Regions from separate parts of the Micromonospora sp. WMMA1996 genome, predicted to be linked through region 1. Evidence: riboswitches for the same ligand, from Rfam matches in the RefSeq annotation. Region 1 holds a riboswitch; each other region holds the start of a gene.
What was found. A riboswitch is a leader RNA that binds a small molecule or an ion and turns the genes downstream of it on or off. The one in region 1 is predicted to bind cyclic di-AMP.

Region 1 (3,200 bases):
CGTGTGGTGGGTGGCGCGCTGGGCGGCACGCATGTTGGCCAGCCTGGCCGTGGTCGTCGCCTGCTCGCTCGGCGCTACGACACTGCCCGCCGGGGTCGCCACGGCCGCCCCGACACCGGCCGGCCCGGCCGTCGGCCTGACGTCGCGTACCCCGACTGACACGCCGGTCGCCGCGCGGCCGGGCCGTGTCGACGTCGCCGAGCGGCCGGCCCCCTCCACCGGCGTCCCGGAGCCCGCGCCCCGGGACGCGGTCGCGCGGCCCGGCCACCGGGAGCCGGTCCCGGCCGGTCGGCACCCGGCGCCGGTCGGCCCCCGGGCCCCGCCCGCCCGCTGACCGCACGGGCGGTCCCCGGCCCGTCCCCGCACCCACCGAACCTCACCCCGCACCCGCCTCGGCGGCCCGGCGGCGCCCGTTCCGCGGCCGCGCCCCGCCCCGACCGGCGTGCGACCTTCCCGCCACGTCTTCTCCGTGAGGTGCCGACCATGTCGCAGACCGTTCTCTACCACTTCCTCACCGCCGTCCCCGAGGCCGCCGCGATCTGGTCGGCCCTGCTCGTGTCCGCCTTCGGCCTGCTCGCCGTGCTCGTCGCCCGCCCCGACCGCGACGGCGCGGCGGACCTCGAACCCGATCCGGTCGACGCGGAGGCGCTGCACCGGGCGGACCTCGCCCGCTACGCCGACGAGGTGGCGGTGGCCGCCGCCGGAGCCGCCCAGACCGCCCGCCGGCGACGCGAGCGGTGGCTGGTCGTCCAGGACGAGGCGGAGCGGGCCTGGGCGGCCTTCGACGAGGCGGAGGCGGCCGCCCGCCGCCTGGCCGGCGCCGCCGCGCTGCCCGCGCCGCGCACGCCACACACCCCGTCCGAGTACGCGGCGCGGGAGCGCTGGCTGCACCACGCCGCCATGGCGGCGCACTGGCGGGGCGACCTGACCGCCCGGCAGCTCGCGGACGTGCTGGCCCACCGCAACGGGTGGGACCCGCGTCGCCATCCGGCTGAGCAGGAGATCGTGCTGGCCCGGACGATCCGCGACGGCCGACGGGCGGCCTGGGAGGCGGGCGCCGAGCGGGAGCGACAGGCCTGGCGGGACGCGGAGCTCGCCGCCGACGCGGCGCGGACGCTGGCCGCCGAGACCTACGCGGCGGCCGCCGCGGTGCGGCCGTCGCCCGCCCCCCGCGTCGCGTCGGCCAGCCGAGTCCCGGTGCCCACCGTCGTCCGCGGCGCCCGCTGGCGGCCGGCCCGGGTCGGCTGAGTGGCGTCTCCACCGAATCGTTACCCGAATGCGGTGAGCCCGCTCACGTGCGGCCCGGAAACGGGCGCTCGACGCACAACCGGTCAGCGGACCCGACAATTGCGGGGCGTCGGCCGGTCGAATGCCCGCTTTTCGCCTTCCGATGCCGGCTCGAACCCTTGCCCCCATTGAGTGAAGTCAGTAACCGGCTGTTCCGATATCCGTAGTCGCGGACGACGTTTACGCAGGTGGGAGCGCTTGGCTTGAGGCGTACCCACCGGTAGTGTCGGCGCGTCCGGTGCGGTTTTCGATCGCAGACGGCGACGCCGCACCGACCCGCCTAATCGTGCATACGAACCGGGGACCCACAGCAACACCGGGGTGAATCCGCGAGCCACGGCCCGCGGTAGGGCGTACTTCCCGCCCGAATCCGTCAGCTAACCCGGTCGGCGGCCACGGAAGGAGTTTCATTCCTCGTGCGAACCACCCCCCGATCGTCCCCCCACCTCCACGGCCCGGTGGTGCCGGCGCTCGCCTGACGGCGACGCCCACCCGACCCCCCGTGTGCGCCCGGCTGTCCGGGTGCCCCGTCCAGCGGCCGTCCCGCCCCGTCGAACGCGCGTGAAGTCCTCCGCGCGGGGGCCGGCGTGTGCCGCTCACGCCCTGGAGGAACCCGTGAAGCACCACCTGAAGCGTCAGCTGCGGCGTCTCGCCACCGAGCGCCCGTACCAGATCATCGCCGGTTCGGCCGCCGCCCTCGTGTTGGCCGGCGGCACCGGTGTCGCCCTCGCCGCCACCGACGACACCCCGTCCCGGTCGGAGAACACCGTCGCGGTCGCCGAACTCGGCTCCCGCCTCGGCGAGGCCGCCAGCCGCGGTGAGGCCCGCATCGCCGTCCCCTCGCCGAGCGCCTCACCCAGCGCCGCACCCACCGCCTCGCCCTCGGCGAAGCCGGCGGCCAAGGCCACCACCGACCCGGACACCAAGCCGAAGCCCAAGCCGAAGCCGCCGGCGAGCAAGGTGCTCGACTACGACTACCAGGCGCAGACCACCTACTACTACTGCGGCCCGGCCGCGGTGCGCAACGCGCTCAGCGCCAACGGCATCGAGCGGAGCCAGGACACGCTCGCCGTCGCCCTCGGCACCACCGAGATGGGCACCAACTCGGCCGAGGACACCACGCGCGTGCTCAACCAGCAGGTCAAGGGCAACCCGTACCGGACCCGCATGATCCCGGGCGCGGCCACCCCGGCCCAGATGGACCGGCTCCAGGCCGACGTGGTCACGGCGGTCAGCAACGGCCGCGCGGTCGTCGCCAACGTCGCCGGCGACGCCACCGACACCAACGGCGGCTGGCACTCGTTCCCGGGCGGTCACTACATCGCGGTGGTCGGCTACAAGAACGACGGCCGGACCGTCCGGATCGCCGACTCGGCCGACCCGTCGCTGCCCTCGTACTGGGTCACCACCATCGATCTGGCGAACTGGATGGCGACGCGCGGCTACTCCGCCTGACGCCTTTTACGACGCGCGAAAGGCCGGCACCCTGTTGGGGGTGCCGGCCTTTCGCGTGGGTCTTACTTGGTCCAGTGCTGGGCCACGATGTCGGTGGCCTGCTTCTCCCACTGCGCGTAGGCGTCCGGGTACGCGGAGACCTGGACGGTCTGGGCGGCGTCGGTCAGGGGCATCTTCTCCCAGCCGTCGACCTGCTTCAGGCCCTTGAGGAAGGCCAGGGTGGAGTACTCGGGGTCGGTGATCTGCTCCGGCGTGCCCCAACCGCTCGACGGGCGCTGCTGGAACAGGCCCAGCGAGTCGTGGTCATTCTTGTCGCCGAGGTGGCCGAGGTTTTCCAGCTTCGACTCCTGCAGGGCGGTGGCGATCGAGATGACCGCGGCCCGCTCGGGCAGGCCGGCCTTCTTCGTGGCGGCGATGATCGCCTTGGCGTTGGCGGTCTGCTCGTCGTTCAGGGTGAT
Region 2 (3,200 bases), 2.1 Mb from region 1:
AAGTAGCCCTCGGTGTCGTGGATGACGATGTATTCGATCTTCTGCTGCTTCGGCCGGTTGCCCAGGTCGTGGTTGCCGTAGTCGCCCGGGTCGGCGCTGAGCTGCTCGTACGGGGCGGGGATCCACTCACAGGCCAGCCGGACCGGGCACTCCAGGCCGTCCGGCCGCTGGGCGTGGCGCAGGCCGAGCCGGGCCAGCCGGGACCGGTCCGGCCGGGCGGCGGTGGCGGCCAGCGTGACCCGCTGCCCGTCGTCGGTGGTCCGGGTCGCGCCCTGGCCGAGCTGGTCGTAGACCTCGTCGGCGAAGGCCGCCGCCGCGTCGGCGGTGTCCGCGCCGGAGTAGCGGGCCACCGCGCCGTACCAGGCCGCCGCGTCGGTGCCGGCGCCGACCGGCCCGCCCAGTGCCTTCTGGTACGACGCGAGCAGCGCCGCGCCACCGCGGATGTTCGCCGCCGGGTCGGTGCGCAGCGTCTGCGCGTCGAGCCCGGTGAGCGTCGCGGCGGTGTCGATCGTCTGCAGCGAGGCGCGGGGCAGCGGGGTCTCCCGTGCCGGCGCGGCGGCGGTGGCCGGGTCGAGGGTGAGCGGGCGGGAGTCGTCGCCGCGCGGGTCCTCGTCCTCGTCGACGTGGGCGCTGCCCGGGGTGGCGAGGACGTGTGCCGCGTCGGTCAGGTGCATCGGGCCGTAGCCGCCGCTGGTGCTGGGTTGGCCGGGGTGGGTGTCCCAGCGGGACTCGAGATAGGAGACGCCGAGCAGCACGTTCTGCGGCACGCCGTACTCGGTGGCCGCGGCGGCGTACTGCCGTTGCCGGTCGGTGGCGGGTCCGGCCGTCTCCGGCGCGGCGGTCACCGGGCCGGTGACGGCCAGCGCGGTGGCGGTCGCCACGGCGGCGGCCAGCAGTATCCGTCCGCCCGACGGTGGGGTGGAGAGGTGCATCGAACCTCCTGGACAGGGATGGGGGTCACTGCGTCCCCACCCTCACTCCGCACACCCGCGAGGGTCAATACCTTTCCAGCAGGTAATCCTTAATGAAAGAAAACTTCACCCAGGTGTCGGTACGGAGTGTCACGGCGTCCCGAGTTGCGGATCGATAACGACGGCTCCTACTCTGGTGAATCGTCGGCCGCCAGTCTCACCGTCCAACCCGGTCGGTGACGGTCCGGCACCGCCGAGTCGCCCACGGGCGAGCCGGGGAACCAGGTACCTGGGGTGAATCCGCAGCGGAGCTGCGGTAGGGCGGCTCCCTTCCCGTCCGAATCCGTCAGCTAACCCGGTAGGCGGTCAGGAAGAAGGAGTACGGACGCCCGGTGGCACTCCATGCCCCGCGGCCGTCGTCGAACCGGTCGGTCGACCGGTCCCTCGTCGCGCCGCGTTCCCGCTGGTCCCGCTTCACCACCGCCCTCGCCGCCCTGGTCGGCACCGCCGTCGTTCTGACCGGCGGCGCCACGGCGGCCCACGCCGAACCCTCGGTCGCCGAGATCGAGGCCCAGATCGACCGCGACTGGAACAAGCTCGAACCGGTCATCGAGCAGGTCAACGCCGTACGCGAGCAGCTCGCGGTGCGGCGCAAGCAGGCCGACGCGCTCGGCCGGCAGATCGCCCCGCTGCAGGCCCGGGTGGACGCGGCGTTGGGCCAGGTCGGCGGGCTCGCCGCCGACGCGTACAAGGGCGACAACCTCTCCACCGTCAACGCCCTGCTGGGCAGCCGCTCGCCGGGCGACCTGGTCAGCGGCCTGGAGCTGCTCGACCGCTTCGCACACCACCAGCAGGAGCAGGTGCGTGCCGTCGCCGAATTGCGCGACGAGCTGGCCGCCAAGAAGCGGCCGCTGGACCAGATGGTCGCCGACCTGAGCCGCACCGAGGCGCAGCTCGCGACGAAGAAGAAGCAGATCGACGGCGAGATCGCCCGGCTGCAGAAGCTGCGGCTGAAGGTCTACGGCAACGGTGGTGGCGGCCCGCTGCGCCCGGCCCCCTGCCCGTCCGGTTACCCCGGCGGCGCGGCCGGGGTCGCGGTCAAGTTCGCCTGCGCCCAGATCGGCAAGATCTACGTCTGGGGGGCCGCCGGCCCGGACCACTTCGACTGCTCCGGCCTGACCATGGCCGCCTGGGCCAAGGCCGGGGTCTCGCTGCCGCACAACGCCCGGCAGCAGCACGACGTGACGAAGCGGGTCAGCCGGTCCGAGCTGCGCGCCGGTGACCTGGTCTTCTACTACGGCGACCTGCACCACGTGGGGATGTACGTGGGCGACGGCTGGGTGGTGCACGCCTCCCAGTCCGGCAAGCCGATCACCATGAAGCGCGTCGACGACGGCGACATCAACAGCTACGGCCGCCCCGCCTGAGGTGTAAGGAAGGGCCCCCTCTTAACGCATTCTGCATAGGAGGGGGCCCCTCTTAACAAGCGGCGCTCGGCGTCAGCGGGTGGGCCAGGTGCGCCAGCTCTGCCAGGACCGGCTCGGCGTCGGGCCGCGCTGGCCCTGGTAGCGCGATCCGTAGACGGCCGAGCCGTACGGGTGCTCGGCCGGCGAGGAGAGCCGGAAGATGCAGAGCTGACCGATCTTCATTCCCGGCCAGAGCGTGATCGGCAGGTTCGCCACGTTGGACAGCTCCAGCGTGACGTGGCCGGAGAAGCCCGGGTCGATGAAGCCGGCGGTGGAGTGGGTCAGCAGGCCGAGCCGGCCCAGGCTGGACTTGCCCTCCAGTCGCCCGGCGAGCTGGTCGCCCAGCGAGATCACCTCCAGCGTGGAGGCGAGCACGAACTCGCCCGGGTGCAGCACGAAGGGCTGGCCCTCCGGCACCTCCACCATCGACGTCAGGTCGTCCTGCTGCACCGACGGGTCGATGTGGGTGTAGAGATGGTTGTTGAAGACCCGGAACAACCGGTCCAGGCGTACGTCGATGCTGGACGGCTGCACCAGCGTGGGCTCGAAGGGCTCCAGCGCGAGCGTGCCCGACTTGATCTCGGAGACCAGGTCGCGGTCGGAGAGCAGCATCGGAACACCATAGCGACCGGTACGGGTGACCTGCGTGTCGCACTACTTCTTCGTACACGTGTTCGATAGAATGTCCGCATGGCTTCCTGGTCCGAATTCGCCGCCGACGAGCCCCGCCTCGCCGACGAGATCCGCCTCCTGATGCAGCAGTACGGGCCGGGCTTCGGCTACCTCGCCACGGTCCGCGCCGACGGCGGCCCGCGGGTGCACC
Region 3 (3,200 bases), 2.6 Mb from region 1:
GCCCGGAGGTGCTGGGCAGCGTGGAGTACGCGGTCACCGTGCTCGGCACGCCGCTCGTGGTGGTGCTCGGCCACGACTCGTGCGGCGCGGTCCAGGCGGCCCGCGAGGCGGTCCGCACCGGCTCCGCCCCGGCCGGACACCTGGGCGCGGTGGTGGACGCCGTCTCACCCAGCCTGCTCCGGGCCGGCCGCCAGGGCGTCGAGGACCTCGACGGCATCATCGACGTGCACATCGCCCAGACGGTGGAGGCACTGCTGGCCCGCTCCTCGGTGCTCGCCGCGAAGGTGGCCGGCGGGGCCTGCGCGGTGGTCGGCATGTCGTACCGGCTCAGTGGCGGCGAGGTCCGGACGGTGGCGCAGTCCCCGGCCCCGCTGCCGGCACCGGCCGCGTCGGCGGACGCGGCGCTCGCCGGCTGACCGGGAACCGATACGCGAAAGGGGCCGCCCACGGGCGGCCCCTTGTCGTACGCGCGCGTCAGAGCAGCGACATGTGCACGTGGTCGGTGTGGTTGGAGGGCCCGCTGTAGGAACTCCAGCCGGTCGCCGGGAACCAGATCTGCCGGTTCCAGATCACGTAGTAGATGCCCAGCCGGTCGGCGTTGCGGATGAGGAAGGCGGCCACCTCGTTGCCGTACCGGCGGGTGTCGTTGTTGTGCCACGGTGCGAAGCCGCTGTTCTGCAACGACCAGTCGCACGCCTTGCCCTTGGGGTGCTCCCACGGCCCGCCGGGGCGGTAGCAGCCCACGAAGCGGTTGAAGCCGGCGCGCTTGACCTCCTTGTACGCGTGCAGCGTGCGCGGCGTGACGCAGCCCGAGGTGGTCGGGTCGTTCTCGCTGCACGACTCGGACTTCCACCCGCCGTCGGCGGTGCGGCCGGGGCCGATCTTGGCAACCGGCGAGGTGGCCGAGACCAGGCCACCGGTGAAGTCCAGCCCGCCGACCAGCTTCAGCGCCTTCTGCGCCTCGACCTTCTCGCGGGCCATCGCGTTCGCCTGCTTCTCCTGCTCCCGCACCTCGGCGTCGAGCGCGATCTTGGCCCGCTCGGCGCGGCCCTTCACCTCGTTGATGGCGGCGAGGCGCTGCGCGTTGAACAGGTTCAGCTCGTCGAGCGCGCTGGCCCGCTGGACGAACGAGTCGGGGGAGTCGCTCTCCAGCAGCATCGCCATGGCGCCGACGCGACCGGTCCGGTAGGACTGTGCCGCGATCTCGCTCACCTGCGGGCTGAGCGCGTCGAGCTGGCTCTGCGCCGCCTTCACCTCCAGCGCGAGCTGGAGCTGCCGCTTGCGCGACGTGTCCAACTTCGACTTGGCCTGGAGGTAGGCGCGGTTGGCGGCGGTGACGGCCTCGCTGATCAGCGGTGGGTCGTCGTCCTCCGAGTGGCCCGAGGGGTTCGGGGCGGCGGTGCCGGGGGCCGCCGAGGCCGGCGTCGGCCCGGCCAGCACGGCGAGAGCGGCGAGCACGGCCACCACGGGTGTCAGCCAGCGGCGCAGGGGTGCCGTCACAGTGTTCCCTTCCGTCGACCGCCGACCGGGTTAGCTGACGGGTTCGGGACGGAAGCGGCCCCTTCCGCTGGCGCGGATTCACCCCATGTACCTGGTTCCCCGGCTCGCCCGGAGGCGATTGGGCGGCGGCACCGCAGGCGCCGGTGCGCGCCTTCGGCGGTGACCGGCAGCGAGGTTACCCGAGACCACTCCCGGGGATCTACGTCCGGAAGCCGACCAATCGCGAGAATTCGCCACCGCCCAGCGTGACCAGCATCGCGTTTGGAATCGGCCGTCACGCTGCGGAGTGTCACCATGCGGCCTCCGTGCTCCTGCCCCCGCCGGACCGGCCCTCGCCGAGCGCCTCCCACGCGTCCTCCCGGGGCGACGGCGGCCGGGGCGTCGCGGGTCCGGCGGCCCGCCCGGCGCGGCCGGCGGTGGTCACGACCGCGGCCAGCGCGGTGGTCAGCGGTACGGCGGCGATCAGGCCGAGCGTGGCCACCGCGCTACGGACGATCTCCTGGGCGAGGAACTCGCTGGTGAGCAGCTGACCCACCGGGCGGGAGTCGGCGACCAGCAGGAGCAGCAGCGGCAGCGAGGCGCCCGCGTACGCCAGCACGATGGTGTTGACGGTGGACGCGATGTGCGCCCGGCCCACCCGGGTGGCCGCCCGGTAGAGCTGCCGTCGGGACAGCCCCGGGTTGGCGTGCGCCAGCTCGGTGACGGTGGCCGCCTGGGTGACGGTGACGTCGTCCAGCACGCCGAGCGAACCGATGATGATGCCGGCCAGCAACAGTCCGTGCAGGTCCACGTCACCCTGGAACATCGACAGCGTGGTGGCGTCCTCGCTGCCGAAGCCGGTCAGGTGGGTGGCGGCGGTGGCCAGCGTGCCCAGCACTCCGGTGATCACCAGGCTGCCGAGCGTGCCCAGCACCGCCACCGACGTCTGCGCGGTGATCCCGTGGGTCAGGTAGAGCACCACGAACATGATCAGTGCGGCGCCGACGATCGCCACCAGCAGCGGCGACTGCCCGGCGCCGATGCCGGGGAGCACGAAGCCGAGCAGGATGGCGAAGCTGGCCACCAGTCCGCCCAGCGCGGCCAGCCCGCGCCAGCGGCCGAACGCCACGATCGCGGCGGCGAAGAGGGCCACCAGCCAGATCAGCGGCGTACCGCGCTGGTGCTCGGCGATGTTGTAGGTCTTCACCGACGGGTCGCCCGGGTCGACCAGCTCGACCAGGACCACCTCGTCGCCGACCGCGACCCGGGGCGCGCCGGGTCCGGTGGGGACCGGCGTCTCGACCTGCCGGCCCGCGTCCGGCCCCTGCTCGGCGGCGACGGTCACGGTGCCGCAGGGGCCGCCGGTGTCGCCCTCGGGCGACTCGGGCGTCGGCGGGCAGGGCTCGGTCACCACCCGGGTCACCGTGCCGTGGTAGCGCGGCACGTCCGCGCCGCCGTCCACCGGGTCGCGGTCCGCCCGGGGCCAGAGCACCAGCGCCGCGATCACGGTGAGCACGAAGAGCGGCACCACGGTGGCGATCAGGAGCCGGCGTACGCCCGGCGGCGCGGCGGCTGCGGGACGGGTGTGATCGGCGCCCACGGCGTCTCTCCCAACGGTCGCGGCGGAACCGGGTCACCGGACCGGTCGGGTCACCGGGGCCGGCGCGGACGCGTGGGGATCACGCCCGGGTCGTCGCCCGGCCATGGTAGCCAGGCCGGCC
Region 4 (3,200 bases), 1.4 Mb from region 1:
TCGCACACCGACAACCTGAGCCAGTCGGTGACCGTTCCGGCCGGCTGCCGCGCGACGCTGAGCTTCTGGCTGCACATCGACAGCGCGGAGTCGACCACGACCACCGCGTACGACAAGCTCACCGTCAAGGCCGGCAGCACCACGCTGGCGACCTACTCGAACCTGAACAAGGCCACCGGCTACGTGCAGCGGTCCTTCGACGTCTCGTCGCTGGCCGGCACCACGGCGACCATCTCGTTCAGCGGCGTGGAGGACAGCTCCCTGCAGACGTCCTTCGTCGTCGACGACACCGCGGTCACCCTGAGCTGACCGTAGGGCGAGCGGCCGGTCGTCGTCCTCCGGGCGGCCGGCCGCTTCGTCGCGTCGGCAGGTCGGTCAGGCCGGGCGGCCGGCCCGGGACGCGGCGCCCCGGTCGCGCGGGATCCGCGCGGCCACCTCGTGCATCGCCCGGCTGAACAGCTCCGCCTGGTCGGGCAGGCCGCCGAGGCGGGCCGCCAGGGCGTCGGCGTCGGCCCGGGCCGAGTCGCTGACCCGGGCGTCCAGCTCGGCCAGCGCGGCGTTGACGGCGGCGACGACGTGTCCGCAGAGGACCTCCAGCGGCTCGCCGGCCAGGTCCGGGTCGACGGCGACCGAGTCCAGTCGGCCACCCTGGACGGCGACCGCCCGGACGCGGCCGTCGGCCGCGGCGCCCTCGGCCCGGAGCAACTCGCCCGGCTCGCCGTCGGGGTGCACGCCGGCCCGGGACCGCATCGCCGCGAGCGCCTGCTGCGTCCGGCTCAGGAGCTCGTCGAGGCTCGCGGCGGCCGAGAACGGGTCGATGGTCATATCCGCGCTTTCTTCACGTCTTAGCCGAGCATCGTGACCATAGCAACCGGCACCGACCGAGCGCGGTCACCGGCCGGCCCCGCCCGCAAGCGAGCAGGTCGGGCGCCGCGCGCCCGGCGTGTCGCGCGACCGCGAACGCCCGGCCGGAGCCCCGGCCGGGCGTTCGTCGGCTCAGCGCAGGCGCAGTCGCTGACCCGGGAAGATCAGGCCCGGATCGTCGCCGACGACGGCGCGGTTGCGCTCGTGCAGCGCCCGCCACCCCCCGGCGACGTGCGCCGCGACGGCGATGCCGGAGAGTGTGTCGCCGGAGCGCACCCGGTAGGTGCCGGCGCCGCCCCGCCCGGCCGGTCGGTCCACCGTGGACCTCGTCGTGGTGGGCCGGTCGGTGACCTTCCTCGGCGCGGGGCGGTCCGCCTTCCGCGGCGTGGGACGGTCGGCCGCCTTCTTCGGGGACGAGCCGGATCCGCCCTTGCGGCCGCAGACCGGCCAGGCGCCGATGCCCTGCCCGTCCAGGACCCGCTCGGCGACGGCGATCTGCTCCGACCGGCTGGCCAGGTCCGCCCGGGCGGCGTACTTCTTCCCGCCGTGGCCGTTCCAGGTGCCGCGCGAGAACTGGAGCCCGCCGTAGTAGCCGTTGCCGGTGTTGATGTGCCAGTTGCCGCCGGACTCGCACCGCGCGACGGCGTCCCAGTTGACGCCGGAGGCGCTGGCCGGGACGGCCGGAGCGAACAGGACCGCGGCGCCGGCCAGGACCACGCCGACGGCGGTACGACGGGCTGCGTATGCAGTTGCCATGGGGATTCCTCCACGCCGACGAGGTGAGCTGTCGGGTTCGGGCCGAGGAGCCCGGCCGCCGCTGGCGGCTTCACCCCGAGGTGACGTGCACCGAGGAACGTTGGGTCCCCCGCTCCCGCCGAGGTTCGGTTACCGCCGGGCCGGCGGCGGGATTAGGCGTTACCGGCCCGTGGTGTCCGCGACCGCGGACGCCACCGACGCTAGGGACGATTTCGGGCGATCGCCCACTTCTCGGGATGTTCGTCACCCGGGCGGGCGACCGGGCACGCGGCACGCGACGACGTGGTAGCGGGACGTACGGGCCGGATCCGGACGCCCCGCCCGGCCGCTCCGGCCCCGGGCTACCGTGGGCGGGACCGGCAAGATCGCACGAGGAGCGGCACGGATGACCGAGCACGGACACGAGCTGGCCTTCGGCGGCTTCCTCACCCCCACCGCCGGACGGCCGGACCAGGTGGTGGCCCTCGCCTCGCTCTGCGAGCAGGTCGGGCTGGACCTGGTCACCTTCCAGGACCACCCCTACCAGCCGGGTTTCCTGGACACGTGGACGCTGATGTCGTACGTGGCCGCCGCCACCGACCGGATCGGACTGGCCGGCAACGTGCTCAACCTGCCGCTGCGCCAACCGGTGGTGCTCGCCCGCAGCGTGGCCAGCCTGGACCTGCTCACCGGCGGCCGGGTCGAGCTGGGGTTGGGCGCGGGCGCGTTCTGGGACGCGATCGAGGCGGCCGGCGGGCGGCGGCTCTCCCCCGGCGCGGCGGTCGACGCGCTCGACGAGGCGATCCAGGTCATCCGGGAGGTCTGGGGCACCGACCGACGCGGGATGATCCGCGTCGCCGGGGAGCACTACCGGGTGGTCGGCGCGAAGCGCGGACCGGCGCCGGCCCATCCGGTGGGCATCTGGGTGGGCGCGTACAAGCCACGCATGCTGCGCCTGGTCGGTCGCGCCGCGGACGGCTGGCTGCCGTCGCTGGCCTACCTGCCGAAGGGGCCCGACGAGCTGCCTGCGCTCAACGCGCTGGTCGACGAGGGCGCGCGGGCCGCCGGGCGGGACCCCGGCGAGATCCGCCGGATGCTCAACGTGACCGGCAGTTTCACCCGCTCGTCCACGGGGTTCCTGGCCGGGCCGCCGCGGCGGTGGGTGGAGGACCTGGCCGGGCTCACCCTGGAGCACGGCATCACCACCTTCGTCCTGGGCAGCGACGAGCCGCGCGCCATCCAGCTCTTCGCCCAGGAGGTGGCGCCGGCGGTCCGGGAGCTGGTCGCGGCCGAGCGCACCACGCCGGGCAGCGGCGCCCGCGCCGTCGCGCGGGAGCAGGCCGCCGGCGGCGTCCCGACCACCCTCGCGGTCACCCCCACGCCCGACCCGGGGGTACGCCTGAGCGCGCGCCGCCTCTGGGACGAGTCGACCCGTCCGACCGCCCCGCCGGCGCCGGCCGGGCACGTCTACCCGGCCCACGCGCAGGCCGCGGGGCAACATCTGGTGGACGTGCACGACCACCTGCGCCGGGAGCTGGCCCAGGTGCGGGACCTGCTGGAACAGGTGACGCGGGGCGCGGTCTCGCCGGGCGGCGCGCGGG

Region 2: another riboswitch for cyclic di-AMP. It lies ahead of COO58_RS06640 (NlpC/P60 family protein); the one in region 1 lies ahead of COO58_RS15740 (C39 family peptidase).
Region 3: another riboswitch for cyclic di-AMP. It lies ahead of COO58_RS04215 (hypothetical protein); the one in region 1 lies ahead of COO58_RS15740 (C39 family peptidase).
Region 4: another riboswitch for cyclic di-AMP. It lies ahead of COO58_RS09800 (transglycosylase family protein); the one in region 1 lies ahead of COO58_RS15740 (C39 family peptidase).

The regions. Positions count from the first base shown of each region.
Region 1 covers NZ_PDHU01000001.1:3,449,711-3,452,910, reverse strand. Annotated here, with positions in the region: gene COO58_RS15750 (hypothetical protein) at 32-334, shown strand; gene COO58_RS15745 (hypothetical protein) at 484-1,248, shown strand; cyclic di-AMP (ydaO/yuaA leader) riboswitch at 1,555-1,694, shown strand; gene COO58_RS15740 (C39 family peptidase) at 1,903-2,742, shown strand; gene COO58_RS15735 (hypothetical protein) at 2,805-3,200, opposite strand, start outside.
Region 2 covers NZ_PDHU01000001.1:1,348,550-1,351,749, reverse strand. Annotated here, with positions in the region: gene COO58_RS06645 (N-acetylmuramoyl-L-alanine amidase) at 1-932, opposite strand, end outside; cyclic di-AMP (ydaO/yuaA leader) riboswitch at 1,153-1,290, shown strand; gene COO58_RS06640 (NlpC/P60 family protein) at 1,304-2,338, shown strand; gene dcd (dCTP deaminase) at 2,411-2,989, opposite strand; gene COO58_RS06630 (pyridoxamine 5'-phosphate oxidase family protein) at 3,068-3,200, shown strand, end outside.
Region 3 covers NZ_PDHU01000001.1:865,089-868,288, reverse strand. Annotated here, with positions in the region: gene COO58_RS04220 (carbonic anhydrase) at 1-416, shown strand, start outside; gene COO58_RS04215 (hypothetical protein) at 475-1,500, opposite strand; cyclic di-AMP (ydaO/yuaA leader) riboswitch at 1,505-1,635, opposite strand; gene COO58_RS04210 (YibE/F family protein) at 1,790-3,079, opposite strand.
Region 4 covers NZ_PDHU01000001.1:2,041,043-2,044,242, reverse strand. Annotated here, with positions in the region: gene COO58_RS09810 (M4 family metallopeptidase) at 1-309, shown strand, start outside; gene COO58_RS09805 (YbaB/EbfC family nucleoid-associated protein) at 376-825, opposite strand; gene COO58_RS09800 (transglycosylase family protein) at 997-1,620, opposite strand; cyclic di-AMP (ydaO/yuaA leader) riboswitch at 1,624-1,789, opposite strand; gene COO58_RS09795 (LLM class flavin-dependent oxidoreductase) at 2,006-3,200, shown strand, end outside.